2 regions of the Moritella sp. 5 genome follow, and region 2 is predicted to be linked to the other one. Evidence: predicted binding sites of a transcription regulator. Region 2 holds the regulator's gene; the other holds the start of a gene.

Region 1 (16,453 bases), 1.6 Mb from region 2:
ATGTGCATTAGCGGCTAACTCAGATTCTGGATACGTAGAAATGAAACTTTGTAACGCAGGAATTGCTTCATCGTATTTACGTTCATTTTTGATTAATTTGATCGCGTAGTTATAAGCATCTTTACCAGTCAAATTTACCGGCTGATTTGTTGCATTTAGAATATTTGCATCAATTGCAGCAGGAACGACAGGTTTTGCGACGAGAGTGGTACGAATACGCTCAATATCATTGAGAATATCACGTTGACGTTGCGTAATTTTGCCTTGTTCTAGTTCGCTTTCTTCGATAGCACCCTGTAAATTCATTAATTCAATTGATAATTGATCAAGTCTTTGCTGGGTTTCTAATTGTGCTCTCGTTCGAGCGTGGAGGATATTCTCTATACGGGTCAAGCGTTGCTCAACAGAACGAGTCTGTTTTTTAGTTACCATCGGTTCAGTACTTGCATTTACATCAAATACTGTTGCTGGTGCGGCATGCCCGAAACCACTATAAAGAACGGCCATGATCATGGCCGTTTTAGTATTAATTCGAATCAAGGTGACTAATCCTTAGTAAACTAGCACTGCACGTCGATTTTTAGAGAATGCAGCTTGAGTATGAGAAGTATCTACAGGCTTCTCTTCACCATAACTAACTGTCGAGATTTGGCTTGAAGCAACACCTAAGTTAGTTAGGTATTTAACCACAGCATCAGCACGGCGATCGCCTAGTGCAATGTTGTAACCTGGCGTACCACGCTCATCGGCATGACCTTCAACTAACACTTTAACTTCAGGGTTATCAATTAAGAAATTAGCATGATCTTGTAATAACTCACCGTACTCTGCAGTAACGGCTTGTTGATCAAAACCAAAGTAAACAACGTGGCGTTTACGTAGCTCGTCAATTACTTGTTTTTTAACTTCTTCAGGTGTTAAATTTTCAACTGGGTCAATACTGATGTCAGTATCACTACCACTAACAACAGTTGGATCTGATTCAGCATTAGTCGTTGAGTCATTTGTTGTTTGTTGTGCAGAACTTTCAACTGCATCATTTGCAGTTGTATCCGTTGTTGAGCTACATGCAGCCAATGTCAGCATTGGTAACGCAATTACTAAACTTTTTAAGATTTTATTTAGTTGCATTTTCATTTTCCTATCAATAATTAATTCTTCTTAGATGTCAAGAAAGGTGACCACGCTGGTGATTTTACTTCTCCATCACTTGCTGGTAAAACCGCTTTAAAGCGCCCATCCATTGAGACTAACGATAATACCTGTTTTCCCTTAACAACCGTGCTGTAAATAACCATGCTGCCATTAGGCGCAATGCTTGGCGACTTATCAAGACGACCGTTAGTCAGTTTTTGAACATATCCATCTGACAAATCCTGCTTCGTTACACTATACTTACCTTTTTGCAAACTAACCATCACTAAATTTTTACCATCTGGAGTAATTGAAGGATTTAAGTTTGCGTTGCCTTCAAAGGTAAGTCGTTTAATTTTCTTACTTGCTAAATTAACCTGATAAATTTGCGGACGCCCGCCACGTTCTGAGGTGAAAACAATCGACTTACCATCAGGCGTCCAGGTTGCTTCGGTATCAATACCACGATTTTTCGTCAACCTTTCCAAGTTTTTGGTTTTCAAATCGTAAGAATATACATCTGCTTGCCCAGATTTAGACAATATCATCGACAATTTCGAGCCATCAGGTGAAAAGACCGGGAAAATATTACTCCCTTTATACGGTTTGATTAGCTCACGTTTCTGTGTAACCAGATCATAAATCCAGATTTCATGTTTTTTGTCTTCCATACTCATATAAGCCAGTTTTTTACCCGTAGGGTCCCACGACGGTGACATAACAGGTTCTTTTGAGCGGAATAATATATGTTGATTCATGCCATCATAGTCAGAAATTAATAATTTAAATGGATATTTATCATCATAATTAATAGCGACATAAGCAATACGCGTTAAGAATGCGCCACGGGTACCAGTCAGACTTTCAAAAATATAATCGCTTAAACGATGTGAGATATGACGAGGACGACGAGTCGAGAAATTACCTTTCAAATTAAGCTTAATATGATCGGTATTTTTAACTAACTGATCATCAATTTTTTGTGGCGTTTGATTTTTAAAACCAGATAACACATTAATAAGTTGGAAATGGATCTGTAAACGGCCATCTTGTAGTGGTTTTATTGTACCTATTACTATTGCTTCGACACCTGTTTCTTTCCAGGCTGCATAATCAACGGCACTTTCTGTTGCTGGTGTTTGTGGCATTAAGCGGCGTTCCAGTGGAGAAAAACGACCACTATTACGTAAATCATCCGCGATAATACTAGCGAAATCAGTCATGCCTTTTGGTTTAGGCTGTGCACCTAACCACTTAAACGGAACGACGGCGACAGGTCTGGCACTGTTTGTGCCTTCTGTAATGACAATTTCTAATGCCGCATGCGCGATTTGTATCTGCATGAGACACACAATAAAGAAAGATAAAAATCGTTTGGTTATACTCATATTAAATCTCTGGTTTAAAAATCAAATTAATTTTTTTAAGTTCTTTCGCAACATCTGGATCCGGTGACATCGGCAGCGAACCAGCCTTATTCACGGCACTAACCCCAGCTCTACACACAGCAGAGTCTCCACCACCACTTGTAACACTTAATACCAAACCAGAATTAGATAAAATAATTTTCAATAAACAAGACTTACCTTTCATCGTATCACTGGTTAACATATTGCGTTGGATCGAATTTTTAATTCGCGCTGTATATTTATCAACTTCACTTAATACTTCTTGCTGACGTACTGCATCGAGTTGTTGTATTTCACTATCTAACTCAGATGCAAATTCAGCTTCGATCTGCTCTTGCATCAAGCGCTCTTGCCTGTCTCGTTCGATTTTAGCTAAACGCTGACGCTCTTTTTCTGCCGCTTTACGTTTTTGTTCTGCGACACGCTTACGTTCTTGTTCAGCTTTAAGCTTGGCTTCTTCTGCTTTTTTACGTTTCTTCTCGGCTACAACAGCAGCCTGACGTTTACGTTCTTTTTCTTCGGCTACTTTGCGTTTTTTATCCGCGGCGGCAGCGGCTTGTTCAGACTTTTTACGCTCTAACTCTTTCTTAGCACGTTGTTGCTCTGCTTTCTTCGTTGCAGCTTCGGCACGTTTACGTTCTTCAACTTTCTTCAAACGTTGTTTCTCAGCTTTAAGCGCAGCAACTTCAGCTCGTTTACGTTCAACTTCTTTTTCGGCGCGCTTGGTCTCTGCTTGTCTTGCTGCTTGTTCCGCTTTTCGCTGATCATTTTTTGCTTTTACAATTGCAGCTTCTTTTTGTCGACGTTCTTCATTAAGCTTTTTAATACGGTCTTCGGCTTGCTGCACACGTAGTTGTTCTTTTCTGCGTTTTTCTTGCTCGGCACGTTTAATCCGGTCAGCATGTTGCTTTATCGCTTGCTCACTTACAACGACAGCTTGAATAGCTTGCACTTTTGGCTTTGCCTGTTGTTTTAATGGTGTCGAGGTTGCATTTAGACCCAGTAACACGAGAAGTACAACATGCAGTGCGACCGAAATAATAATAGCCACAGAGTACTTAGACTGATTATCCTTCATCTTTATTTATACCCTACCCTTAACTCTTAACTACTCTTAATTACTTACGCTACTCGACTGGATCTGTCATTAATCCAACAGAAGGTGCGCCAGCCTGTTGTAACACCACCATTAAACGGATCACTTGTGCATACGCCACAGAGCCATCACCTTTAACGACAACAGGTGTGTCCGGCTGTAATTTTAAATGAGCGGCAACTAACGTCGCTAAATCATCGGGCGACATTGGTGACTTATCACCATCCCCCACATCAAGATAATATAAACCGTCTTTATCAACAGAAGCGACAATGGGTGGCTTACTGTCTTGTGATAACGCTTCGGCTTGTGCTTGTGGTAGATCCACAAGCACACCTTGAGTCACTAACGGGGCTGTCACCATAAAAATAATAAGTAGCACCAACATGACATCGATATACGGTACTACGTTAATTTCCGCTACAGGTCGTCTGCGCTTACGTTGATAAGGCTGCATCGCTTAATCCTGTGTTTTTTTAGCCAAAGTCTGGCGATGTAAAATACTCGAAAACTCTTCCATGAAATTAGCGTAATTATTTTCAATTTTCATCACTTGATCAGAAAATCGATTATAGGCAATAACAGCTGGAATCGCTGCGAACAGACCCATCGCAGTTGCAATCAACGCTTCGGCAATACCCGGTGCAACCATCGCCAATGTTGCTTGCTGCACAGCGCCTAATGCAATAAATGAACTCATAATCCCCCAAACCGTACCGAACAGACCGATATAAGGACTAATTGAGCCTATTGTAGCGAGATTATTTAAGTTAGTTTCAAGGTCGTCAATTTCACGGGATAAAGCAACCCGCATCGTACGATAACTGCCATCCATGATCGCATCGGTATTTTCTTGAACAGTATTATGAATGCGCACATATTCTTTAAAACCAGAGTGGAAAATTAACTCCATACCCTGAATATTATTCTTTCGCGATTCGCTTTCTTTATACAATTTAGATAAATCGATACCAGACCAAAATCTATCTTCAAATCGTTTCGACGCTTCATTGGCTTGCTTCAATGCTTTTGAGCGATGAAGAATCATTGCCCATGATGCTACGGACATGGAAAGCAGTAATAACATCACTGCTTTTACCAATAGGCTAGCTTCCCAAAAAAGTTCAAAAAATGAAATATCAGCAGCTTCCACTGGTTAGTTTCCTTATAATTTCTGTAGACATCGCACACGGTTTCTTATGTGATAATTGAATGCATGCCACTTTGACGGTTAATTCTGACAGTAACTTACCATTTTCATGATAGATACACAGAGAAAAGACCAACGATGCGCGTTTTAGTTCCTTAATTTGTGACTTTATAATTAATAAATCATCAAGAAATGCCGGATAACGGTAATCGATGTCTATTTTACGTACGACAAAGACTATCAGTATCTGTATTTTCAAAATAAACACACACGTTGAATGCACTTTCTACTATATCATTTTGCGCTATTCTAAAACCCACATCTTTAAACACTATTACTCTAACTTATAACGCTACAATCTAAGGCTTAGCGCTATAAGTTCAATAATATACCTGACAAAAATAAGATATGAAATTGATTTAATGTGAAGAATACATTTCAGCCGTTATTTTTCTGGATAATCAAAGCCTAAATGCAGATAAGCACGTGGTGTCGCAATACGTCCACGCGGAGTTCGCTGTAAAAATCCTTGCTGTATAAGATATGGTTCAAGTACGTCTTCAATGGTTTCGCGCTCTTCACCAATAGCCGCAGCAACGTTATCTAAGCCAACAGGACCGCCTGAGAAAGTATCGACAATGGCAATAAGTAACTTACGGTCCATGTAGTCGAATCCACAAGTATCAACATCTAACATGCTTAACGCCGCAGACGAGATTTCGGCATCAATATCACCATTGTGTTTTACTTCTGCATAATCACGTACACGGCGTAATAAGCGATTAGCAATACGAGGTGTACCACGTGAGCGTCTGGCTATTTCTAACGCACCCGCACTATCCATGTTCAACCCTAAGCAATTTGCCGAGCGTAATACGATATCTTGTAAATCTTCAACCTTATAAAATTCAAGGCGCTGAACAATACCAAAACGATCACGTAACGGTGATGTGAGTGAACCAGCTCGAGTCGTCGCACCGATAAGCGTAAACGGGGGTAAATCAAGCTTGATCGAGCGTGCTGACGGGCCTTCACCAATCATAATATCTAATTGGTAATCTTCCATTGCAGGATATAAAATTTCTTCAATTGACGGGTTTAAACGATGGATTTCGTCAATAAATAATACGTCATGGGGTTCTAAGTTAGTCAGTAATGCAGCAAGATCACCTGCTTTCTCGAGCACTGGTCCAGAGGTGGTTTTAATACTCACCCCCATTTCGTTTGCCACAATATTTGCTAACGTGGTTTTTCCGAGTCCAGGAGGACCGAAAATTAATAAATGGTCCAGCGCATCATCACGACGCTTACTGGCTTCAATAAAAATTTCCATTTGACTACGTACATGGTCCTGACCTTGGTAATCTGATAACATTTTTGGTCGGATAGCACGGTCTATCACTTCTTCTTCACGGACGGTACCGCTAGAAATTAATCGATCAGCTTCAATCACTAAAGTAACTTCCTAAATTAATTCTGTAAGGTGGCACGTAATGACAGACGAATGATATCTTCACAACTCATACTTGGCTGTGCAACTTGCTTGATCATCTTCGCTACTTGCGCAGGTTTATACCCTAAACCAACCAAGGCGTCTTCCGCTTCTTCAATCGCATTCGATGACGTATTACCATAACCTTGTAATTGTGCTTTATCTGCTTCAGGGGTAAATAAATCTTGAGTCACCCAATTTTTTAGACGGTCACGCATTTCGACCAATAAACGTTCCGCGGTCTTTTTACCCACACCCGGTAATTTAATTAAACTGTTAATATCATCATGTTCAACACAGTGTGCAAATTGATTTGCAGTCATACCCGATAAGATAGCCAACGCCAGCTTAGGGCCAACACCATTCACTTTAATTAACTCTCGGAACATCAAACGTTCCATTTTATTATTAAAACCGTAGAGTAATTGTGCATCTTCTCGAACCACAAAGTGAGTGTAAACGATCACTTCGTTATCAGCATCGCCAAGCTCATAAAAGCAGCTCATCGGCAGTTGAACTTCATAACCAACCCCATTCACTTCAAGTAAAATTTCTGGTGGTTGCTTTTCTAATAGAGTGCCACGTAAACGTCCAATCACAATTATTTTCCAACATTTTTTTTAAAATATAATGTTCACAAGGATAATAAAATACTGGTTAAATATCCAGATCATTTATTATTTCGGTTCACTTAATAGGTTAATTATAACGTCCGCGGGCTGTACCTTTGACTTTACCAGCCATATTAATCAAGGTGCGTAAACTCTGGGCATGACATAATGCGACAGCGAGCCCATCAGCAGCATCGGCTTGTGGCGTGCCTGGCAGTTTAAGTAGATTGACAACCATTTGCTGTACTTGTTCTTTATCAGCACCACCGTTACCCACTACCGCTTGTTTGATTTGACGGGCGGTATATTCCCCGACTTCTAAGTCATTCGACACCGCAGCGACAATAGCAGCGCCACGGGCTTGGCCCAACTTTAATGCTGAGGCCGCATTTTTGCCCATGAACACATCTTCAATAGCAAATTTATCTGGTTGAAATTGAATGATAATTTCACTGACTCCCGCATGGATCTGCTTTAAGCGCTCAGGTAATGTATCACCTGATGTACGAATACAACCACTGCCTAAATATTGGAACTTACCGTGTATATGTTGGATCACACCGTATCCAGTGATCCGGGAGCCCGGATCTATGCCAAGAATAATACTCATACTTTATTATCTTCAATTATCATGTTTATAATTACAGTATACCTGCACCTAAGCTTGAAACCTAAACCCACTACCTTATCTATATTCCATTAAAATAACGCTTATAAATTAAACAGTTAAAACCGCACATCGTTGCTTTATTATTTCCACCATGTTGTAAAGAAGTGTATTTCAAATCATTTGCTCATATTGATACATTGTGAATCAGTGTTAGCTTGGTATAATGTACCTTTTTATAATCAACCTTGTGGGGCTAAAATGAAAAGAGTCGTATTATATACGCAAAAGAAGTGTCCAAATTGCGATACGGCAAAGCGCTACCTAGATGAAAAGAAAATACCTTACCGTTTATGCAGCGTAAATGAACCACGTGGCAGTAAAGAATTAGCCGCTATTGGTGGTCGAGGCGTACCAACACTTAAAATTGGTGACCAAATACTGCGTGGTTTCTCAATTAAATCATTCGAAAATATGTATCGCGGTTAACCCCCCATACAAACCTGACTGTTATTACGCTCGTTATTATACTCTCGGTGTTATTAACAGCAGCATTTAATTATTACTTATGGATATAAATCATGAAGAATCGTTTTATTCAGCTAAGCCTTATCATCAGCTTATTGTTTTCTACATTGGTCAACAGTGCCGAAATAGACAGTATCGATCTTAAAGTTACCATGAAACAAATGAGATTAGCGTATACTCAAGCAATGAAAACAACATCTGCGAATGAGTTTTCTACTCGCATTGATGAAATGAGTAAAATGCTTGCCGTAGCACAGAGCTATAACTTTTCACCTGACCGTGCAGAGATGTCAAATCAAGGTTTAGATAAAGTAGAATCAATACTGAACAGCATTCAACAAGCCGATATAACAGACGAAAACCTCGCCGTTGCGAAAGCTAAATTAGAAGATGTTGATAGCTTAAGAAAAGAATACCACAAGAAAAGTAAGCCAAGTATTTGGCAGCTCATCTTTGGTTAATAAACAATTACATGTCGGTGATGATTATTACCGTCATATTAGTAAAAATTAGGAACAGATTACATGTCAAACACGCTCGACGAGAACCAAATAGCAACGATTCAAGCTTACGATGAAGAAAAGCGCCTTAGCTATTTATTAAAAGAAGTAACAAGCGAACGTAAAATCTGGATCTTAACGGATGAACACGGTTGTGTAATGCTAAATAACGATGACGAAGATTGTGTGCCAGTATGGCCTAACGCAGAGTTTGCACAATCTTGGGCGACTGGTGAATGGGAACACTGTAAAACAGAATCTATTTCATTAGCTAAATGGCAAAGCCGTTGGACATCGGGTTTAATGGATGATGACCTAGCTATCGTTGTCTTCCCAAACCTTGATGACGAAGGTCTTATTATGTTCCCTGACGAATTTGATATGGCATTACAGAAACAAGCGAAGAAAAAACGCTAATAACCGTTTATTAGAAAGCATGCCAACATCAAATCGTTGGTATGCGTTTTGATTTCTGCCATTCATTCTAAATCGCCGTTGACGTTTCCACACCCTCCACTTAAGTAATACTCTTTTTTGATAGCACTAAGTTAAATTAATGTTATGTTATTTATCTCCAATTTGAGGTATTGTTTTATATTCTCTCAGCAATCGGCCAAATAATATGATTTCCACCAAGCTAAAACTATTCATTATTTATATATGTTTTTCATTATTAACAGGCTGTTCGATTGTTCGCTGGAAAATAGACTCGGATGAGGATAGCTTAAGATCTGTAGGCTTTGAGCAGCACCTGATGAGTTTAGAAGAAGGTGGTTCGCTGAGTTATTGGCGTGGAGGAGAAGGACAGCCACTATTACTGCTGCATGGATTTGGTGGCAATGCCGTCACGACATGGCAAAAAGAAATGCTGGCACTAAGCAAAGATTATGATGTTATCGCACCAGACCTCGCTTGGTTTGGTGACTCTTTTAGCGCAGGTGAAGCTAACCTCACAACAGAAACACAAGCAATATGGCAGTTAGTCAATCAATTACAGCTTGATAATATCAATATTGCCAGTATCTCTTATGGCGGCTTTATCACCTTCAACATGCTCAATAACACTCAAGATAGCCGAATTAGCAAAGCCATCATCATCGCCAGCCCAGGTCCCTACTTCAGTGATGATGATCTTGCTGCGTTAAACAAACGCTTTGCAGTCGATAAACCAGAGGACTTCTTTATACCAAAGAACAGCTATGAGTTACGCCGTTTATTTAGTGGTATTTTTGTGGAACCTAAAATGATGCCCGACTTTATTGCAGACCAAATCTATCAAACTTACTTTGCAACTTGGCATAAACAGAAAATAGCCATGATCCAATCATTACCTGCCGATCGAGATGCTTTACTCGAGGCCCCAGTATCATCAACACCAGCATTGCTCATTTGGGGTGAAAAAGATCGTATCTTTCCTGTTGAACATGGCATCTACCTGAGTAAAAAGATACAAGCGCCCCTTATTGTTATACCCGACACGGGTCATGGGGTCACGAATGAACAACCCGACTTGGTCGTGCACCTAATTAAAACATTTATCGAAAATGAAAAAATACAATAAATAGCCCGCTTAATAACGCATAAATTGTGTACAAGGCTATGGTTATAGTTGGTAATTTGGCTTAAGGCATTTATTATTTAGGTATTAAACTTTAAGAGTATTAAATTAAGTTATGAGTAAAAAACATTACGTAGTATGGAAAGGTGTGAAGACTGGTGTATTTGATAATTGGTCCGAAACTAAAGCACAGATTGATGGCCGCAGTGATGCTCAATATATGGGTTTCCCGTCAAAAGAAGAAGCAGACCAAGCATTCGCCTCAACCTATACTCGCGCATTAATGAAACGCTCATTAGCAAAAGAAGGTGCGACAGGTTCAGGAGTTAAACCAAAAGCAGCACGCCCTGCAGGTGCATCTAAGTCAATTCTATCAACACCACCACAAGTTGCAGATCTCAACATTTACTGTGATGGAGCTTGCTCTCCTAACCCAGGTAAATCCGGTACAGGCATGGCGGTTTATGAAAAAGATAAGCTGGCACAATTATGGTACGGCTTATACGAAGCTAACGGGACGAACAACTCAGCAGAATTAAATGGCTTATTAATTGCCTTCCGCTTTGCAGCCTCACACATAGAACAAGGTAAAACAGTACAGGTATTATCTGACTCTAGATACTCAATTGATTGCATCACTAAGTGGGCAAAAGGTTGGAAAAATAAAGGCTGGAAACGTGGTAAGAATGAAGAAATTAAAAACCTAGCCATTATTCAACAATGCTTTAGTTTGTACGAACAATTAAAATCCAATTTAATTATTTCCCATGTTAAAGGCCATGCAAATATCGAAGGTAATGAACTATCAGACCGTATGGCGGTATTAGCACGTAGCCAACAAGAACCTAAGTTGGTGCAATATACGACCAGTATTAACATTGCCGAAATCCTTGCAATGCCATCAGGCTAGTAGCCCAACCAAGACTAAGTTATATCTACATCTTACCTAATGATAGAGAAACAAGCTGACGATATACCTCAGCTTATTTCTCTCATTCTTCCCTATTCTAATAAGCATTTGATATACCGAACAGACTAATTAATCATGAATAAAATCATAACGTATTTACATTTATACGATACACGTTAAGATGATAAAAAACATGACTAAATGGATGGAAACGTATGTCAACACATTGGTTTAAAACATTAATCCCAGCGCTAATCTGCAATTCTCTATTACCAGTCTCGGCTGCAAATATAACGGAAATCTCAGGCAAAGACTGCCGCGCAATGACAGATGCGGGCGTTATGTCCTCAGCTGCTCCTGTACAGTGCGATCGTTTAAGACAAGTACAATTCAAGTATATTGATTTTCAGGGTCAGCAGCATAATAACGGTTCAATTGTCGTCATGGATGCTGTATCGCCTTACGTCGCGGCTATTTTTGATCGTTTATATGAATTAGAATTTCCCATCAATAAAGCACAGCCAATACGTCATTACCAAGGTGATGATGACCTATCAATGGCGGATAATAATACATCTGCATTCAATTACCGACCTATCGCAGGTAAGCGTTCGCTATCAGTTCATGCTTATGGTTTAGCTATCGATATTAATCCAAAACAAAATCCGTTCGTTGAGTTTGGTGAAGAAGGTAGCGCCAGATTCAAGCCTGACGATGGTGCTAAATACGCGAACAGAATGAAATTTAGATACGGTAAAGATGAACGCCAAGGCTTTGCTGAAGATGTTATCTCTACCTTTGCTGATAATGGCTTTTTATATTGGGGTGGTTTTTGGAATACTCCGATTGATTACCAGCACTTTCAAGTCAGCCGTAATATGGCCAACTTAATGTCGGTAATGCCAACGGATAATGCCAGTCAGTTCTTTGATAATTATGTAACCTGGTATCAATCATGTAAAGCGAGTTACCCTAAAGCTTATGCGCAGCATAAAGTGAACGACTATGTTTATTATTTAGAGACTAAACTAAATAGTGAATCACTCAGTAAAACCTTTAATCAGTCGCCAGAGAAAGTAATAGCGGCAATAAAACTACCGCTACAAGTTTCACCTATTTGCGTAAAAGGTTAGAGCAGTAAGAAATTAAAGACCTCAACCAAGGCTGTTGTTATTCGTCACCTAATTCTTTATAAGGCCAATAGAAGTGGCCTGCACGGATAATAACTGTCGATAAAGCTAATACTAATGCAGCAACCGATAGCCACACGACATCCACACTCTGTAGCTCTTTCATTCCTAGCGTAATATAACGGGCAATTGCCATGATTGCGATATAGATAGGATAGCGAACGGGAATCTTACCATTAACAACAAATTGCTGGACCATGGCGAGTACTTCTAGGTAGATAAACATTAACAAAATATCCGTTAATTTTACCGTTTGTTCTTCATAAACATGATAAAAATCATTTGCCATCGCGTAAATTGTCGCCATAGTAATTAAAACAAGCAACACAGCTTCGATATAACTAAACATTTTTAAAAATACGTGACTAAACTTTTTTGGTAAATGTGATGGCATATTAACTCCGAGTTCAAATGCACTAATACTGGATGTAAACAGTCGCCACTAATATACTCGCTATTACAGATAAATCATATGCCTCTATCGTTTATGCAAAAAGCCAGCTTAAGCATTAACTTAAACTGGCTTTGAATTAGCATAAAGACAGATTAATTAAGCTATCTGAGTATCAGTGCTATCTGATTTTTTAAGTACCGCATAGCTAATGCCTGTCACAAGTGTACCCGCAACAATCGCGACTAAATACATAAATACAGGTGTAATCGCGTTTGGAATTAACAGAACAAACAGACCGCCATGTGGTGCCATTAACTCAGCACCAAACAGCATAGACAATGCCCCCGTTAATGCACCACCAGCAATACAGCTAGGGATAACACGCATTGGATCGCGCGCCGCAAATGGAATAGCACCTTCAGAAATAAAACATAAGCCTAAGACAAATGATGCTTTACCCGCTTCCTGCTCACTGTTATTGAATTTACGTTTTGCAAGGAAAGTTGCCAGACCCATACCTAACGCAGGCACCATACCCGCAGCCATCACAGCGGCCATCGGCGCATAGGTTTGCGATGCTAATAAACCTACACCAAAGGTATACGCGGTCTTGTTTACTGGACCACCAAGGTCGAAGCACATCATGCCACCAAGGATAATACCCAATAGCACGGCGTTAGCCGAACCCATATTATTCAAAAACTCCGTTAATGCGTTCATTGCAGCTGAAACCGGACCACCGACAACATAAATCATCACTAAACCAGTGATTAACGACGCTGCTAATGGAATGATTAAGATAGGTTTCAGTGCTTCCATTGATTGTGGCAACTGTACCTTTTCTGCGATTAACTTAGCCGTATAACCAGCAAGGAAACCTGCAACAATACCACCTAAGAAGCCAGCTCCCGTTGAACTTGCTAACATACCGCCAATCAAACCTGGCGCAAGGCCCGGGCGATCCGCAATAGAAAAAGCAATAAAGCCCGCAAGTACTGGGATCATAAGCGCAAAAGCCGAACCACCACCAATAGTCATTAACGCGGCCGCTAGTGTCCCCTCTTCTTTAAATGCTTCGATACCAAATACAAATGACAACGCGATAGCCAAACCACCCGCAACAACTAACGGTAGCATGTGTGAAACACCTGTCATTAAGTGTTTATAAACACCTGTTTTTTCGGTGCTGGCTTGTTCATTTACTGCCGACTTGCCGTGACGATATACTTGTACGTCATTAAACGCATTATCCATTGTTTGGGTGGTTTTCTTCAATGCCAAACCGGTACTGGTTTTATACACTTTTTTACCATCAAAACGGGCCAAGTCGATATCAATATCTGCAGCAATAATAACGATATCCGCAGCAGCAATCTCAGCACTGCTCAGTTGATTTTTAGCGCCAACAGAACCACGCGTTTCAACTTTAATCGTATGCCCTAGACGTTTGCCTTCTTGTTCTAACGCTTCAGCAGCCATAAAGGTATGTGCAACACCAGTTGGACAAGCCGTGACCGCCACAATTTTTTTACCTGCAATAACCGTTTCCGTGCTGATAGCAGCCACTTGATTACTACTTACAAGCTCAACGGCATTTTTAACGGCCTGATCTAAATATGTTTTAGTATCAGTAAATACTGCATCGACTTCAGAACGGTATACTTTTTTACCAATAAAACGTGCATCATCAATGTTCTGACTCGCTGCAACAATAATGCAATCAGCCTCAGCAATCTGCTTATCAGTTAAAAGCGTTACAGGGGCGACAGATGAATGACACTCGATATTCGCTTGCCACTTTAACTCTGTGACTGCTTTTTCTAATAAACCCGCAGCAATAAGGCTGCTTGCTATACCACTTGGGCAAGCCGTTACAATTGCAATTTTCATTATTAATGTCCTTTCATTAGCAAATCGCGATGCGTTCACTCATTGTCAGTACCGAATTTATGTCTTTCACGCCAACACCAACTTGCGTTACTGCTAACGCTGATAATGCCGTAGAAAAACGTAATGTTTGTTCTTTATTCCAGTTATTCAGATGCCCCCAGCACATACCTGCGACCAGGGTATCACCCGCCCCAACCGTACTAACAACATCCATTGTTGGTGGTTTTGCCTGTAACCATCCCTCTTTGTTTAACCACATAACCCCTTCAGCCCCAAGCGATACAACCACGTTAGCAATACCCGTGTTTGATAACTGCTGCGCGATTTCGGTTAACGATTGTTCTGCTTGAGACATGCTTTCCGCCCAATGGGCTAACTCTTCATCATTCGGTTTTATTAGCCAAGGTTGTACCTCAAGCCCAGCACTTAATGCAGCATTACTACTATCAAAAAACACCTTTTTACCTGCCTGTTGCAATTTTTCAATCCAGTTAGCACACACTTCTGGACTAACACCGATAGGTAAACTACCCGCAATAATGAATACATCATGGCTTAACGATAAATTAAACAGCATGGCTTCAAATTCTACGAGTGCCGCAGCAGTAACGCTTACGCCCGGAAAATTAATATCACTAACCTGGCAGTTCGCTTCGACTAACTTAACGTTGATACGTGTTGCACCTTGTACGCGGATAAATTTATCAGTGATCTTGGTACGCTCAAATAGCTGACAAAAAGGGGCTTCATTTTCAACACCTAAAAAACCTGTAGCAGTCACATCAGCCCCGAGTTCAGCCAGCACTTTAGCCACATTCACGCCTTTACCTGCAGGCTCTAATGCGCAGTGCTTAACTTGGTTTACCGTGCCCTTAGTCAATGTTTGCAAATGACCCGTTAAATCCAATGCTGGATTTAGCGTCACTGTTACTACTTTTAATGTTGTTAATTGCATGGTCATTATTTACCTTCACCTAATCCAGCATCGATACCTTCACCAATCGCTTTTAACGCCAATTCAGCGTCATCGCCTTGGGCTGTAAACGTAAGTACTTCGTCGCAACTTACGCCTAAAGACATTAATTTCATCAAGCTTTTCGCATTGGTTGATTTACCCGCCATATTTGTAACTTGAATATCAGCCTGATATTTCTTGGCGATATTCACTAACATGGCACTTGGTCTTGCATGTAGACCATGGCTGTTATGAATCGTAAATATGGCCGTTACGCCACTCGGTTTAACGTTCGTCAATAAACCGATAACAATGTCAGCATCTGTATTAAATAACTGATTAACTTGTTGCTGATAAATTAAATCAACCACGCATTGCATGTTATTGAAATGCAGATCGTTAGCACTTGCTAGCATGAGCACGCCTTGAACAGGTAAGCTATCTTGCTGCAAAGGTTCTGCAGGTGTTACAAAAGAGATAGCCGTTGTCACTACCGACTTCGTTGTTTTCGCTAACCATAAACCCTGACCCAGATAAGTCGCAGGTGTCGTGATAGCATCAGCAACCCCGGTATTATCAATACAGTGATGATGTTTAAGTAAACCCGCCGCAACAGCGGTGAGTTGTGATAGGTCTTTAGCAGGGAAAGCAAGTTGTACTAAATCAGCTGTTAATAGTGTTTCTGACTGCTGGCGACCTTCAAGCAAGATAATAATAGATTCCGTGCTATCACATTGCTGTAGCTGTTGCTCTATGCCATCAGCACTTAATACATGCGTCAGCTGTTTTAAAATGGCTAAATGCTCATCCGACTTAGCTGCAATCGCAATAGCTAAATAAACGACTTGCCCCTCACCCCAATCAACGCCTTGTGGATAATGATGTAATTGCACACCTGTTTTATTAACCAAGTCACGCGTATCAACCGTGCCATGTGGGATAGCAATGCCATTGCCTAAATACGTAGAGTGCTGCGCTTCACGGGCTAACATACCCTCGACATAATTTGCTTCCACATAATTTTTATTT
Region 2 (16,453 bases):
GCATATTAGGCCATAACTCGGTTTCCATTATTAAACAGAGTGCTGGTTTCATACGGCTAATAAACTGTTTTACCGCACAAGGGTAATCTGCAGGAAAGTACCTGTGTTCAATGTGACCAGTTAAAGCCTCTACACGTTCTGCACCCGTACTTGTTGTTGTCGTAATGAGTAGTGGTTGCTCAGGGTAGTGCTGTTGTAATGCCTTGATAATTGGTGTTGCAGCAATCACTTCCCCCACTGAAACTGCATGGATCCAGATCGGTTGCTGTGATAGCGTTAATTCAGGGGTTATACCTACAAACTCTTTCCAACGGTCGCCAATAGGAGGCTTTCCTTTTTTTGTCTTTAACAGTAAAGAAAATATCAACGGTGAAGTTGCATAAAGTAACGTGGTATAGAGCGTTCGGCTTAGCATCTGGCATTCCCTTCTGGATCAATATTAACAATGTGATAGTATCATAAGCATTGTTAATAATTGAATTCGGAATGAAAAGGCACTATATGAAAATTTTGGTTGTAGGCGATTATGCTAAGATTACAAATGTTAGTAGACCTGAAGTCATGATTACGATCGGCTTTGCAAAAAAAGGTCATGATGTTACTGTTTTTACTCGACCTAATTCTGAATATACCCCTATGTTTGAAGAGCTTGGTATTAAAGTTATTGAACAATATCCGACTAAAAAAGTGTGTTTTAAAACCATTAAAGCGATTCGTGAAGAATTAAGCAGTACACATTATGATATTGTTTACGCTTTAAATTCTAGAACGATTCCGAGTGCTGCTTTTGCTTGTATTGGTTTTCCTGCGAAAATGATTAACTATCGAGGAACCACTGGTGGATTATATCGTCATGATCCCAGTGCTTATTTAACTCATTTACATCCAAGGGTTGATGGCGTTATTTGCGTATCTGATGCTGTAACTGAGGATGTCCGTTCTAAGGTATGGAAAAATAAAGATAAGGTTGTCACTATTTATAAAGGGCATGATTTATCTTGGTATCAATCAGTACCGGGTAACTTATCTGAATTTGGTATTCCTGAAGATGCTTTTGTTGCAATCGCAGTGGCAACAATTCGACCAAGCAAAGGGTTATCAATCCTTATCGAAGCTGTAAGTAAAGTGGCTCATTTAGATAATTTTCATTTGTTACTTGTTGGTTCAGGCATGGATAAAGACCCCTACTTAAGTGCAATTAAAAATTCGCCTTTAGCGGATAGAATTCATTTAGCAGGATATCGATATGATGCACCAGAGTTAAGTGCTGCCAGTGATATATTAATTCAAGCTTCAATTAGTGGAGAAGGGCTTCCTCGCGCTGTTATGGAAGCTATGGGGTATGGTACACCGTCAATTGTAACAGAAACGGGCGGTAGTAAAGAGGTTGTTATTGAAGGTATAAATGGTTGCGTTGTACCAGTTAAAGATGCTCAAGCAATTGCGGATAAGATTGAATATCTTTACAACAATAAAGACTTAGTTCAAGAAATGTCTAAAGTATGCAAGCATAAAATCGAAACGGAGTTTACATCAGAGAGAACGGTTTTAGAGCACATTGCGTATTTTGAAAAAATTATTAGCTGAGTAGGCATACTTAGGTAATAAAGTGATAAATAGTTGCTTCGCTATAACTATTTATCACTTTAAATTACTTATAAATCTAGATTATTATATTTTGCTAAAAAAGCAGCATTATGATGTCGATTTAAAAAGAATTTTTTAATTTGAATAAATTGACGTTGAAAAAAACGATTATTACTCTTATTACGTTTGCCACCCGTGCTGTCAATATCACTTAACATATTTTCATCTTGCGCTGATACGAATGGTAGTAAGCAGAATATATGGATATTTTTTTCCCACCAATATTGTAAATCAGTATCAAAAGGTCTACCAAATCGTTCAGTTTTCACAAGTAGTTCTTTAGCCGCCTTATAGCTAATCACGGTAGCAGAAGCCCCTGTAACGACCTTCGTATAGGCGACTAAATCCATATCTATAAGTCGTTTTTGGTATATTACTTTTTGTTTTATTTCTTTACTGTTATAGCTGGCCAACTTAATATAATCCCATTCAAATGGGATAGCATTTATATTTTCTATTGCTTTATTTAGATCATCTCGCAAGATAAAGTCATCTTCAAACACAATGCCATAATCAAGCTCTTTATCTACAATTGCTTGCCAAGCTTTTCGATGACTGAGGTATGCACCAATTTCACCATCATTTAATTTTCGATAGAATAATTTATGATTTAAATCGCTACTATAGTGTGTGTTTTTTTCCGTTTTAGATAAGTCAGCACCGTAGACGGCTGGTATCCTTGTGAAAGATAAACCAGCAGCTTTTAACTGTTGAGTTGAGGTTTCTAAACGTGAGGTTGATTTATCCAGGTTGATAACAAATATTTCATTATTCATATTAGTTGCTCATAGTTTGCAAATCTTAAAATTAGTACTGTGATTAAATTAATTATTCACAATTGATATCTTCTATCATGGTGTTGAATTTTATAAACATTAATACGCGTTATATCTCGTGCCAGTCTTATTAATGCCTGTTTAGAATTGAAATATAACAGGTTTCACTTTGATGGGATAGCCACCTTTGTGGATGATAATGCTTAAAGAGTACATCAATATTTGGTATCTTTGTTCTTATAGCAAATTTTAGTTCTTAATATCACTAAAGATGAGAAAATAATGGATAGTTTCAAACATATTTCAATTAATGAAGTTCAGCAATTAGTCAGTGATAGTACAGGCGTTAAAATTGTCGATATTCGTGACCCTCAATCATTTACAGATGCACATATTGAAGATTCATTGCATCTCACTGACTCAGTGTTAGGTAACTTCATGCAGCAAACGAACTTTGATGTGCCTGTGGTGGTGGTTTGTTATCATGGGCGTAGTAGTCAAGGCGCGGCGCAATATTTAGTGGAACAAGGCTTTGAAAACGTGTACAGCATGGACGGTGGGTTTGAAGCTTGGCGTCGAGAATGTGCGTTTGTGACAAAATAGGTAATAGCATGATTGAGATTGGTGTAATTAATAATCCACGTATGGCGCAGGCTTTTGTAGATTATTTAGCAGTGCAGAAAATTGATGCGAAAGTCGCACAAACAGAAGACGGGTTTGCGATCTGTTTACCCGCGATGACCCATGTTGAAGTTGCATCACAAGAACTTGATATGTTTTTGGCTGACCCTTATCAAGATAAATACCAAGCAGCGTCTTGGGATGTTGCTGATACGCGTACGGCAAATTTTAGTTATGGTTCGGGTAATATGTTGTCCAACTTTTTGATACATGCAGGTAAAGTGACCCTCACTATTTTTACCTTGAGTGTGGTTGTCTTTGCCGCGATGTATTTTAGCATGTTGACACAAAATGAATTTATATATGCTGCGCTGCATTTTCCTTTTGATTTAAGTGTTTCCTCACTGAGTGAGGTTTGGCGTTTATTTACCCCTGCGCTCATTCATTTTTCAGTTTTACACCTAGTATTTAATTTATTATGGTGGTGGTATCTTGGTGGCCAAATTGAAAATAAGCTGGGCAGTAAAAAGTTATTACTGTTGTTTTTAGTTGCTGCGTTAATACCCAATATCGGTCAGTTTTTATTAGCAGGACCTAACTTTGGTGGTTTATCGGGTGTGGTTTATGCCTTGGTCGGTTATATTTGGTGGACAGGTTGGTTAGCGCCAACACAGGGTATTAGTTTACCCAAGCCTTATGTTGGTTTTATGCTGGTTTGGCTTGTGCTCGGCTTTTTCCCAATATTTGGTCTTAATGTTGCTAACGCTGCACATGTACTTGGTTTAATGGTTGGTTGTGGCCAAGCATTTTTAGACTATAAATTTAAATCTTCTAATTAGAAATTATCGAGAGAATAATGGAAATCATTTTACCTGACTTTAACAATTCAAAAATATTAGTCGTTGGCGATGTAATGTTAGATCGTTATTGGACGGGCGATTCGAGTCGTATTTCTCCCGAGGCGCCAGTTCCAATTGTTAAAGTGAATAATGTTGAAGATCGCCCTGGTGGTGCCGCTAACGTTGCGCTTAACCTTGCGGCTTTAGGTGCTAGTACAAAACTTTTAGGCTTAACGGGTAATGACGAAGCTGCACAAGCGCTATGCGGGAAAATGAATGCTGTCGATGTTATTTGTGATTTTTTGCAATTAGATGATTACCCAACTATCACTAAATTACGTGTATTAAGCCGTGGTCAGCAAGTGATTAGATTAGATTTTGAAGAATCTGTTGCGGCAGTCGATACCCAACCTTTAGTCGCCAAAACGATTGATAATTTTTCGGATTATTCAGTAATGATCGTATCGGACTATAACAAAGGCGCCTTGGTTGAGGTACAACAAATGATCCAAGCAGCAAAGCAACAAGGCGTTAAAGTTTTTGTTGATCCAAAAGGCTGTGATTTTGAAAAATACCGTGGTGCGACCTTGTTAACGCCAAATTTATCGGAGTTTGAAGCGGTTGTTGGATATTGTAAGAATGAACAAGACCTTGTTGAGAAAGGTCGAAAATTAATTACTGAATATGATCTCGAAGCATTATTAGTTACGCGTAGTGAAAAAGGCATGACCTTAATTCGAGCTGAGCAAGATGAGTTTCACCTTCCTGCATTAGCACAAGAAGTGTATGACGTGACAGGCGCGGGTGATACGGTTATCTCAGTATTAGCAGCAGCTGTATCAGCGGGTTCATCACTCGAAGAAGCTTGTGCATTGGCTAACGCGGGAGCAAGTGTTGTGGTTGCTAAAATTGGTACGTCGACGGTAAGCCCGATTGAATTAGCGAACTCTGTTTATGGATCTCATGAAAGTGGGTTTGGTGTATTAAGCGAAGAGCAGTTAAAAATTGCAGTTAAATCAGCTAAGTTACGTGGCGAAGAGATTGTCATGACTAATGGTTGTTTTGATATTCTGCATGCGGGTCATGTGTCTTATTTAAATTCGGCACGTAAACTGGGGCAACGTTTAATTTTGGCGGTTAATTCTGATGCTTCTGTACGTGGGTTGAAAGGATCTGGTCGTCCGATTAATACTTGTGATCGCCGTATGACAGTACTTGCTGCTTTAGGTGCCGTTGATTGGGTTGTGGAGTTTGTTGAAGAAACACCAGAGCGTTTAATCTCTGAATTACTACCTGATGTATTAGTTAAAGGTGGTGATTACAAAGTAGAAGAGATCGCTGGGCATAAACAAGTTCTGGCGAATGGTGGCAAGGTTAATATCTTACAATTTGAAGATGGTTGCTCCACGACTGCGATCATTAATGCGATTAAACGTTAATGCTATTTAAAAGCATAAGTGACTAGCTGATTGTATTAGCGATGTAAATTGATAAAGGAGTAGGCTTAGCGGCTTACTCCTTTTTTGATTACATTAATATATATTTGGTAAATAATAGATTCTCAATCACGGCTTCACCACTTTCTTGTTTTAGTAAGCTGTTCACTTCATTTTGGATCATTTTTCTGATCTCTTCTCGGCCTGTGAGAGAGCGTAAATGTTGTGGTGATTGCTGACCGAGTAATGAAATTATTTTATCCCTGATCAAGGGTTCATGCTTTTCTATCACAGCTAAGCTTTTTTTATCTGCGAGCATAAATTCTATAGAGACACTGATGAAACCAATTTTGTTTGTTTCACTGGTATAGTTGGTAATAATATCCGGCTCTAAGCCGAAATAAATATACACCGGCTTGTGGTCGTTAGCAGATACGGCAGTGGAAGATACTGAGGCCATGATCATGCACAAGAGCCAGAATAATTTTTTCATTTACCGTGTCCTTAGTTAAATGAGTCGTAAAAGTAGGTTGGTTGTGAGTCAGTATACTCACTTTCAAATGATTAATTAAATAAATCAGTTAACAACTTGTGTCCCTGCTTACAATCTTGGTCTGAATAGCAGATAATTATGCCTGATTTCGTTGTTGAAAAAGTAATTTATAATATGTCAGATAATATAAATAATACGCGTACTAGTGAGCAGGCATTACCATGCTACCCCATCGGCTGTGATTCGAAGTGGTTATGGCCAACTATATTAGAAGAAAAATTATCTGCGAATCTTTATGATTGGCTCGTTGATACGGGGTCATTAACTGCTAGATTGAAGCAGCATTGTCAGACATTTACGGTTGAAATATTAGCGGAAGGTCATTATCAACTATCCGACGATGAAAAGATAAAATTAAATCTAACGGATAATTTAGGTTTTGTTCGTGAGGTTCTATTAAAACTTGATGGGATACCTTGGGTTTTTGCGCGTAGCGTTATGCCATTAAATACGCTAACTGCACCGGGCGGTGAATTGGAAAAACTGGGGACCCGTTCATTAGGTAGCGTATTGTTTAACGCGCCTGATATGCAGCGTAGTGAAATTGAAATAGCTGAATTTCATTCACACAGTAAAGTATATTCATTGTCTCATCTGTTTTCATCAGCTCCTAAAGCATCGTTATTCGGGCGTCGTTCGTGTTTTCTATTAGGTGGGCAGTCATTACTTGTTTCTGAAGTGTTTTTACCTGATGCCTTAGCGTATAAATAATAAAAGGATGTTAACTCTATGTCGTTCATGACATCAAAAATGAAAGATTACATACAGCTTACTCGTATGGATAAGCCTATTGGCACCTTGCTGTTATTGTGGCCAACGCTGTGGGCGTTGTGGATTGCTGCTGAAGGCGTCCCTAAATTAGATGTGCTCCTCGTTTTTACATTAGGGGTTATTTTAATGCGTGCGGCGGGGTGTGTCATTAATGATTTTGCTGATCGGCATGTTGATGGTCATGTAAAACGCACTGAAAATAGGCCGCTTGCTTCTGGGCGTATATCAAGCCGTGCAGCGTTGATGTTTTTCTTTGGTTTAACCTTGCTGGCTTTTTTACTTGTGTTGACCATGAATACATTGACGATTCTATTATCGTTTGTGGGCGTTGGCCTTGCCGCGTGCTATCCATTTATGAAGCGTTATACTCACCTACCTCAAGTTGTATTAGGCATGGCATTTGGTTGGGCTATTCCGATGGGGTTTGCGGCGCAATTAGATTCTGTACCGAGTTATGCATGGTTATTATTTGTGGCAAATATCTTATGGACAGTTGCTTACGATACCTTATATGCCATGGTTGATCGAGATGATGATTTAAAAATTGGCATTAAATCTACCGCAATTTTATTCGGTAAAAAAGATAAATTGATCGTAGGGTTATTACAATTGTCATCGTTATTATGTTTAGGATTATTAGGTTGGTTATTGGTTTTACCAAGCGTGTTCTTTATTGGCTTAACAATCGTTGCTGGACTATTTATTTATCAACAATATTTGATTGTGAATCGCGACCGAGAGTCTTGTTTTAAAGCATTTCTACATAATAATTATGTCGGTATGATTATTTTTTCGAGCTTATTTTTAAGCTATTTGTAGGTGGATATCCAGATCATTGGTGTAGTTTGTCGTTACAATTGAAATAAGTTTACCTAGTTATATTGTGTGCCTTTTAAGTCCGCTGAAGAGGCGCACTGACAACATTGATTAGCTACAAAGATAGTAAGCGTAGGTTGCGGTAACTCAGCAGGCAAAGGCGAAATGTAATCGCAGTCGTCCCTAAATGTGCTTCATTAATGAAATTTTTGTTCCTTCCATTAAGACTTCTTATCGTTGAATTAAGTTAGAAAATGTAAGTGATTGCTGCTCTATATTAACTTGAGACCTAATATAGTAGTTAGTAATTATTAATGTTATTCCAATTTTCATTATATTAAAGTTTACTAGCTTTTAAAGCTTGGAATTGAATATGCTGTTATCTCCTTATCTATTGAAACTGTTTGGTTAATCAATTTTATTTTATTGAGGAAGTGACATTAGATACTAATATTTTTTTTCAACAGCCTTTACATATTATTAGTAAAGGATACTAAAAGGTTATTAAAATTAATTATATGACACTCTTTTATTGGGGAAATAATGTGAAAAAAATATTTATTATTTGCGCTGCACTTCTGAGTCTAGGGCTTATTGGTTGTGATGGAAGTAACGGGAATAATTATAAAGAACTTAAGATTTTGCCTCATAAAGCGGAAGTTTACTGGGGGGAGAAGAATGATTTATTGGTATCTTTCAAAACGACCAGCCAAATTAAATGTACTTTACATAACCTTAATACAGGGACTAACTTAGAGTCGAGTGTAGCTAATACTTGTTTTTTTGACCATAGTGACTTGATATCTGAACTTTACGTTGGAGCAAACGACATTACTATTAGTAATCCTAATACAGATAAAGAACTGATGACCGTATCTATTTTTATTCCTGAAGGGTTAGACTTTAATGACGTACTGGTTTGGAAAAAGGTTGGTGATGAATATATGATCACCATTCCCTATCAGCCCTCTTCGGAGGATAAAAAAAATAATCAAACCGCCTATGGATACGCAATGTACACGACATCTTTTGAGACGCCTTTATCTGGTCAGGACGCTATCGCTTTCTGTGAAAGTAATAATGGCTGGAAGCTTCCACTGATAGGTGATAAATATGACCCTGTGGCGCAGAGGCGAGAGGCGTCATACAATACTTTGTATGCTAACTCGGCGTTCATGGCTGAATTGTATGAGGCTAATGATACAACATGGTCAGTTGACTATTTTATGTCTAGCTCGCTCCCCATTATTGAAGTCAATAATCGAGATTCTTTTGACACGTTTAAAAAGGGGGATGATTATTATGGGAATCACGGAATATTTGATGTGCCTAATAGAGGCGGGCCTGGAGCGTATGGTGGCATTACGTCTCCGTTTTTATGTGTGCATGAGGGCGTAACAAAACTTCAATAGTGGTATTTTGGCCATGTAGTCTCTTAGGTGAGTAATCAGGAATAAATAAAAAGGAGCTGAAGCTCCTTTTTATTTATTCAAAACATACAATGTTTAAAGGGAGACTTTTCTATGTTTACGTAATATTCTCATACGTGATAGTTACCTAGTCGTCACTAAATTGTTGACTAAGTATTACATCTGAGATTGTTTGCTTCACTTCAAGCGTGGTCAAGCTTCTGACTATATTCGCTAACTGACTAATTTTATCGGCTTTAGCTGTGCCTTCATCAGATAAGTAGTGCAGTTCTTGGAGTTTATTAATAAAGATAGCGAGCACTTTCTTATCAAAAAACTCTGGCGCACTCACACCATTTAGCGATGATAAACGTTCGGCAATTAACTGACTACGATCTTCGAGTAGGCTCTTTTCAATGACTTGGTTATGCTCTAATACGGTCAGTACAATCGCATAACGTTGTAGCGTTTCTTGGATGCTTGCAGCAAGTAGTCTTAGTGACATTAAGTGTTCGTTAACCGGTATAATGACACTGTCACTATTGACGATTAATCCCTGTGTCTGCATCTCAGTTAGCGTATCAGTGATACAATCATCTAATTCATCGTCTGAATATTTCAAGAACAATTCCGCTTGAATTAACGGATAAAGCTGGCGAACTTTACCATTAATTTCTTCTACACTGGTCCGTGGTTTTTCTGTCACGATTGCGGCAATTAATGACGGTAGTGCAAACAGGTGTAAAATATTATTACGGTAGAAGGTTAATAGTACAGCTTGTTCATATGACATCGATAGCATTTGTCCTAAGCTATCTTCACGTACGGTGAATTTCTTCATCGAGATCGCTTGGTCTAAAATCTCTTCTGCACTGTTTTCTGGTAAGGTACTAAATTCACTATATGGGTTGTTACGAAGTAATTTTAAGTAACTATCAATTTGCTTCACCAAAATTTCTCGGCTCAGTGCCTTATGTGGCGCGGCGTGTAAAATTACTGCGCAAATCGTTAAGGCATTTACCGCTGCGGCACTATTGATATTTATCATCACTTGATTCGCAAGATCGCGAGTTGTTTGGTTTAGCCACTGAGGCTGTTCTTCAACCGGCATATTCATATCATCACGCCAGTTTTCAACGTGTTTGTTTAAATATTGGTTAAGGTTGATCGGTTCACCAAAGTTAACAAATGCTTGGCCATAATTTTTAAGTTTTTTGGCGATCCCAAATACTTGGAATACACTTTCCTTTTTCTTATTAGCCCCTGATAACTCTTTTACGTAGGTGCTCACTTCCATTACATGATCGTAGCCTAGATATACCGGCACTAATGTAATTGGTCGGCTTTGTTCTCTCAGCATCGCTTGTAATGTCATGTTAAGCATACCGGTTTTTGGTGGTAATAAACGTCCTGTACGGCTTCGGCCACCTTCAGTAAAGAATTCAACAGAATATCCTTTTGAGAATAATAAGCTTAGGTACTCTCTGAAGACGGTTGCATAAAGTTTATTACCTTTAAACGTACGGCGTAAAAAGAATGCGCCGCCACGACGGAACATAGGGCCGGCAGGGAAAAAGTTAAGATTAATACCAGCTGCAATGTGTGGTGGGATCAAACCTTCATTGTAAATAACATAAGAAATAAGTAAGTAATCCATGTGGCTACGATGGCAAGGCATAAATACGATTTCATGACCATCGGCGGCAAGTTTCCGCACTTGTTCGGCGTTATTAACTTTGATACCGCTGTAGATCTTATTCCATAACCAGCTCATAAAATTACTGGTGTTTTTTACGAGTTTATACGAAAAATCACTGGCGATTTCATCGATGTAATCATTGGCTCGCTTTTCCGCTTTTTTCGCTGAAATATTATGCTCAGCGATCTCAACTTGAATGGCTTTTTTAACTTCTGGGTTACGCAGTAGTTGTTCAAAAAGTTGGTAGCGGTTAGGTAGTTTAGGACCTGATGCGGCTAATTTTTGACGACTGAAATGGATCTTAGCAACACGAATTAATTTCTGTACGATTTTTTCATCGGTGCCGTGCTGATCGGCCATGAAACGCAGTGATACAGGTTTGTTAAAACGAACTAAGTTATCTTTACGGTTAAGACCCACAATGATTGTTTTACGTAAACGGCTTGGTGAAATACTGTTTGCTAATGATAGTAGTGGTACTTGACCTTCTTTACCGGGTGCGCGGCCCCAAAATAATGCGACTGGCATCAATTGGATATCAAGGGCTTTATCATCTTTATGTAAGCGTAATAGCTGTTGGAATTCGTCAAAAAATACGTCAGTATCTTTTACTCGGCCGAAGAGAGGCGCTGGATTATCTAAGCAAACATAACTGGGTATGATGACCCCGTTTACTTTTATTGGTGTAAGTGGGTCGGGTAAGCCTCGTTCTTTACAAGCTCGTTGTAATGCCACGAGATCGGTCATCGATTTAGTTTTTAAAGCATAAACAATAGGACGTGTTAAATCTAGATTTAACGCATCAACGGGATTATCTGGTACGTACTGAGATTTAACTAAGCCGTTAACGAAACTTCGACTTAACATTGACGGTGTCTGTTGCATAGGTGTTATCATTCTGTTGTTTAAAGTGAGAGAGTGCTTACTCCAATAATATCAGATGTGTAGCCATAAATCTGTGTTTCAGCGCCAGCAAACGATTAATTCATTATTATCCAGATATACTCAAGGCTTATATTGCAAACTTGATAATACTGTATATAATTACAAGAAACTGTATATAAAACCAGTTAGGGTTCATGATGAAAGCATTGACACAAAGACAAGCAGAAGTATTTGAATTAGTTAAACAACATATTAAAAATACTGGTATGCCACCGACCCGAGCTGAAATTGCTAAGGAACTTGGTTTCCGTTCACCTAATGCTGCGGAAGAGCATTTAAAGGCATTAGCACGAAAGGGCCATATCGAAATTCTTGCGGGTACTTCTCGTGGTATTCGTTTGTTGGTTGATGCTGACCAAGCCAGTAATGACTGTGGTTTACCTTTAATTGGGCAGGTTGCCGCCGGTGAGCCTATTTTAGCTCAAGAACATATTGAAGCACACTATAATGTTGACCCTTCAATGTTTACACCAACGGCAGACTTTTTACTGCGTGTACGTGGTGAAAGTATGCGTAATATTGGGATTATGGATGGCGATTTATTAGCTGTACATAAAACTAAAAATATCAGTAAAGGTCAAGTTGTTGTTGCGCGTGTTGACGATGAAGTAACTGTTAAGCGTTTTGAACAGCAGGGCAGTGAAATCTTACTGCATCCTGAGAATGATGAAATGAGCACAATTCGTGTTGATTTAAATTTCCAAAATTTTGATATTGAAGGTGTCGCTGTCGGTATTATTCGTAATACCGATTGGATGTAATCACACTTTATTACGCCATCGAGCCTGAAGGTAGATAGTAAATAATCCTATTGTTGACTATCTACCTTTATATTTCTTTTTCCTTTCTTATCACCCTATCTTTAAATTTAGACATCGTTTTCAAATCTTGCTTTAACATCACAGTTCTGATCATCTTCTACCTATTAATTTTCTTTCCCTATACTCAACATGAGATATAAAAATAAATGTAATGCGGATATTAGAGGGCAAATGACACCAGCGCGGTTACACCAAGAATTAATTAAATTTGTCTGCTGAACAGTTAAAGCAACAATCACTGCAAGTACAAAAGAAGACGATCAGTACAGGGTCGATGGATGAAGGTGAAATAGAGTTGTTTTAATTATTTGATAGGTAATACTTTGTTTCATAATTTAAGTTAGATAGACTTTGGCATCTTTTTCCTCCCTTATACAAAGTTGAATCCGTCTATGTGGTTATCCATTCCTACTTCGGTGCATCGAAATATCATCGCGTTGGCATTGCCAATGATCTTGTCAAATATCAGTATTCCACTATTAGGTTTGGTTGATAGCATCGTTATTGGTCATCTTGAACAAGCTTGGTATCTCGGTGGGGTTGCATTGGGTTCCACTGTGGTCATGTTTATTGTCTCTATGTGTAATTTCTTACGCATGTCGACAACAGGATTGACTGCACAGGCACTTGGTAAACAAGATAGTTCTGAGATATTAATGACGCTCGCACACGCCTTGTTAATTGCGTTTTGTTTATCGGTTTTATTACTGTTGTGTAAAAATTATATTGTTGAATTAGCCCTAATGCTGACGGAAGCAAGTGACAATGTACAACTAAATGCACAGGCCTATTTATCGATTCGTATGTGGGGGATCCCTGCTGCGTTATTTAATTTTGCGATATTAGGTTGGTTAATTGGCCTGCAAAATATGAAAGCACCGATGCTGTTATTAATTATTGCTAACGTGTTTAATATTTTCTTAGATATTTTATTTGTGGTGTATTTAGAATGGGGTGTAGAGGGCGCTGCGGCTGCGTCGGTGATTGCAGAGTATGTTGCTTTGTTATTTGGCTTATTATTAGTACTAAAGCAGCTCGGTAAGTTTTCGTTACCTCATAGAGCTGACATTATCAGTCGTTTATTTGCATCAGATAAATTACAGGGTTTACTGTCACTCAACCGTGATATATTTATCCGTTCGCTCTGTTTACAACTGACATTCGCCTTCATGACATTTAAAGCTGCAAGTCTTGGTGATGAGTATATTGCGGCGAATGCGGTGTTACTCAATTTTCTGATGTTTATCTCTTTTGCGCTGGATGGCGTAGCTTACGCGGTGGAAGCTATGGTAGGTAAGGCGATTGGCGCTAAAAATACCCTTGCTTATCGTCAATCAATTCTCGCGTCATTGATCTGGGCGGGTATATTTTCCGTTCTTTTCTCTACGACTTTTTTCATCTTTGGCGAGGGTATGGTGCGTATGATCACGGATATAGAAAGTGTTAATACGATTGCTGTTGAGTATTTACCTTGGTTAGTGTTATTACCCTTTACAGCAGTATGGTGTTTTGTATTTGATGGCGTATTTATTGGTGCAACTCGGGCAAAAGATATGCGTAACAGCATGTTATTTTGTGTCGTTTGTATATTCTTACCTACATATGTTATTAGCAGTGGATTAGGTAATCATGCTTTATGGCTGGCGATGAATACTTTTATGCTTGCTCGTGGATTATCACTCGCTTGGTTGCTATACCCTTCGCTACAAGAGAAGAGCATGTAATGAAATTCTATCGACTATACTGAAGAGGTTTAAGCCTTCCTGATAATACAGCACTGTTATCAAGTTCGTTATTAACGAAAAAGAAAGATGAAATTACCGCGGTATTTTTGCTTTCCTTTTTATTGTTACATCTGGGTAAAAGTAATTTGTATTTCAAGGGTATTATCATTTCTGTGCAAATGAATATAATGAGCGCCATACAGTATGACCGGCCGAATACATAGATAGGTATTACGGCATATTAATTTTATCCCAATGGAGATGAACATGACTGACAAATTTATTAAATCCAAAGCAGCTATTGCTTGGGGTCCAAACCAACCACTATCGATCGAAGAAGTGGATGTAATGTTACCTAGAAAAGGTGAAGTGTTAGTTAAAGTGATCGCATCTGGCGTATGTCATACCGATGCATTCACATTATCTGGCGATGATCCAGAAGGTATCTTCCCTGTAATTCTTGGTCACGAAGGTGGCGGTATCGTTGAGCAAATCGGCGAAGGCGTTACCAGTGTTCAAGTAGGCGATCACGTTATTCCTTTATATACACCAGAATGTGGCGAATGTAAGTTCTGTAAATCAGGCAAAACCAACCTTTGCCAACAGATCCGTGAAACACAGGGTAAAGGCCTAATGCCAGATGGCACTACGCGTTTTTATAAAGACGGTCAGCCAATCTTTCATTACATGGGTTGTTCAACATTCTCTGAATACACCGTATTACCAGAAATCTCGTTAGCGAAAGTTAATAAAGAAGCACCGCTTGAAGAAGTATGTCTACTTGGTTGTGGTGTAACGACAGGTATGGGCGCGGTAATGAATACGGCTAAAGTTGAAGAAGGCGCAACCGTTGCTATCTTCGGTCTAGGCGGTATCGGTCTTTCTGCTGTTATCGGTGCAACGATGGCAAAGGCTAGTCGTATTATTGCTATCGATATTAACGAAAGTAAATTCGAACTAGCGAAGAAATTAGGTGCAACAGACTTCATTAATCCAAAAGATTATGACAAGCCAATTCAAGACGTTATTGTTGAATTAACTGACGGTGGTGTAGATTACTCATTCGAATGTATTGGTAACGTTAACTTAATGCGTTCTGCATTAGAATGTTGTCACAAAGGTTGGGGTGAATCAATCGTCATTGGTGTGGCTGGTGCAGGTCAAGAGATCTCAACACGTCCATTCCAACTAGTAACTGGTCGTGTATGGCGTGGTTCTGCATTCGGTGGTGTTAAAGGCCGTACAGAGCTACCTGATTACGTTGAACGTTATTTACAAGGTGAATTCAAATTAAGTGATTTCATTACTCATACCATGGGTCTTGAAGACATCAATGAATCATTTGATTTAATGCACCGCGGTGAAAGTATCCGTACGGTTATTCATTTCGATAAATAATTAAAATATGTCCCGCTATTTATAATCTACATAGCGGGACGACTAGTAAAGGTTTGTCATGTCTATAGAAGTTGTTAGTAGTAATAAAATGTTTGGCGGTTGGCAGCATCAATATAACCATGCGTCGAATGTACTAAACTGTCAGATGCGTTTTGCTGTGTATTTACCACCGCAAGCATCCAATATGCGTAAAGTACCTGTGATGTATTGGTTGTCTGGCCTGACGTGTACTGATGAAAACTTTATGCAAAAATCCGGTGCTCAGCGTATTGCTGCAGAACTGGGTATTGCGATCGTGGCACCGGATACTAGTCCGCGTGGTGAAGGTGTACCTGATGATGTTGACCAAGCGTATGATTTTGGTTTAGGTGCTGGATTTTATGTGAATGCCACACAAGCACCGTGGAACACACATTATCAAATGTATGACTATGTGCTTAATGAATTGCCTGCATTAATTGAAGCTAATTTCCCGGTTACACAAGAGCGTGTGATCAGTGGGCATTCGATGGGGGGGCATGGTGCGTTAGTAATGGCATTGCGTAATCCAGAACGCTATCGTTCCGTGACGGCATTTAGTCCGATTAGTAATCCAATCAATTGTCCTTGGGGGCAAAAAGCATTACAAAATTATCTCGGTAAAGATAAAGCAACGTGGCAACAATACGATGCCAGTTTATTGATGGCGAAAGCGAATAAATTTGTACCTGCGATGGTTGAGCAAGGCAAAGATGATTCATTTTTGGATGAGCAACTTAAGCCGAATATGCTGGCTGCTGCGGCTGCGCTAAAGGGTTATCCTCTCACGCTAGAAATGCATGATGGTTATGATCATAGTTACTATTTTATCGCTACGTTTATTGAAAAACATATGCGTTTTCATGCGGCTAACTTAGCGAAATAAGTATTACAAAAAATTTGATTATAAGGGTGATGGAGCTTGTTTCTATCACCCTTTCTTTTATTTTGAACCTGCAAAATCCAGCTGGCGCCAGCTT

What was found. Region 2 encodes LexA, which represses DNA repair genes until DNA is damaged. Its sites were predicted from a motif close to TACTGTATNNNNATACAGTA; they were not measured.
Region 1: ruvA (Holliday junction branch migration protein RuvA) is a predicted target of LexA. The motif match lies at 6,933-6,952, and genes of this name have one in related genera.

The regions. Positions count from the first base shown of each region.
Region 1 covers NZ_CP056122.1:1,410,932-1,427,384, reverse strand. The annotation lists gene ybgF (tol-pal system protein YbgF) at 1-540, opposite strand, end outside; gene pal (peptidoglycan-associated lipoprotein Pal) at 553-1,131, opposite strand; gene tolB (Tol-Pal system beta propeller repeat protein TolB) at 1,152-2,477, opposite strand; gene tolA (cell envelope integrity protein TolA) at 2,524-3,621, opposite strand; gene tolR (protein TolR) at 3,671-4,096, opposite strand; gene tolQ (protein TolQ) at 4,100-4,792, opposite strand; gene HWV01_RS06380 (hotdog domain-containing protein) at 4,779-5,057, opposite strand; gene ruvB (Holliday junction branch migration DNA helicase RuvB) at 5,235-6,242, opposite strand; gene ruvA (Holliday junction branch migration protein RuvA) at 6,260-6,880, opposite strand; gene ruvC (crossover junction endodeoxyribonuclease RuvC) at 6,981-7,502, opposite strand; gene HWV01_RS06360 (glutaredoxin family protein) at 7,761-7,988, shown strand; gene HWV01_RS06355 (cytochrome b562) at 8,081-8,488, shown strand; gene HWV01_RS06350 (DUF2750 domain-containing protein) at 8,552-8,944, shown strand; gene HWV01_RS06345 (alpha/beta fold hydrolase) at 9,282-10,088, shown strand; gene HWV01_RS06340 (ribonuclease H family protein) at 10,201-10,995, shown strand; gene HWV01_RS06335 (M15 family metallopeptidase) at 11,211-12,128, shown strand; gene HWV01_RS06330 (phosphate-starvation-inducible protein PsiE) at 12,166-12,579, opposite strand; gene fruA (PTS fructose transporter subunit IIBC) at 12,736-14,469, opposite strand; gene pfkB (1-phosphofructokinase) at 14,486-15,430, opposite strand; gene fruB (fused PTS fructose transporter subunit IIA/HPr protein) at 15,430-16,453, opposite strand, start outside.
Region 2 covers NZ_CP056122.1:4,777,164-4,793,616, reverse strand. The annotation lists gene waaA (lipid IV(A) 3-deoxy-D-manno-octulosonic acid transferase) at 1-415, opposite strand, end outside; gene HWV01_RS21395 (glycosyltransferase family 4 protein) at 502-1,587, shown strand; gene HWV01_RS21390 (glycosyltransferase family 25 protein) at 1,656-2,423, opposite strand; gene glpE (thiosulfate sulfurtransferase GlpE) at 2,706-3,026, shown strand; gene glpG (rhomboid family intramembrane serine protease GlpG) at 3,035-3,883, shown strand; gene hldE (bifunctional D-glycero-beta-D-manno-heptose-7-phosphate kinase/D-glycero-beta-D-manno-heptose 1-phosphate adenylyltransferase HldE) at 3,901-5,322, shown strand; gene HWV01_RS21370 (flagellar basal body-associated FliL family protein) at 5,411-5,812, opposite strand; gene HWV01_RS21365 (chorismate lyase) at 5,951-6,583, shown strand; gene ubiA (4-hydroxybenzoate octaprenyltransferase) at 6,602-7,462, shown strand; gene HWV01_RS21355 (hypothetical protein) at 8,005-8,871, shown strand; gene plsB (glycerol-3-phosphate 1-O-acyltransferase PlsB) at 9,017-11,452, opposite strand; gene lexA (transcriptional repressor LexA) at 11,650-12,273, shown strand; gene HWV01_RS21340 (MATE family efflux transporter) at 12,726-14,057, shown strand; gene HWV01_RS21335 (S-(hydroxymethyl)glutathione dehydrogenase/class III alcohol dehydrogenase) at 14,325-15,455, shown strand; gene fghA (S-formylglutathione hydrolase) at 15,514-16,359, shown strand; gene trmL (tRNA (uridine(34)/cytosine(34)/5-carboxymethylaminomethyluridine(34)-2'-O)-methyltransferase TrmL) at 16,417-16,453, opposite strand, start outside.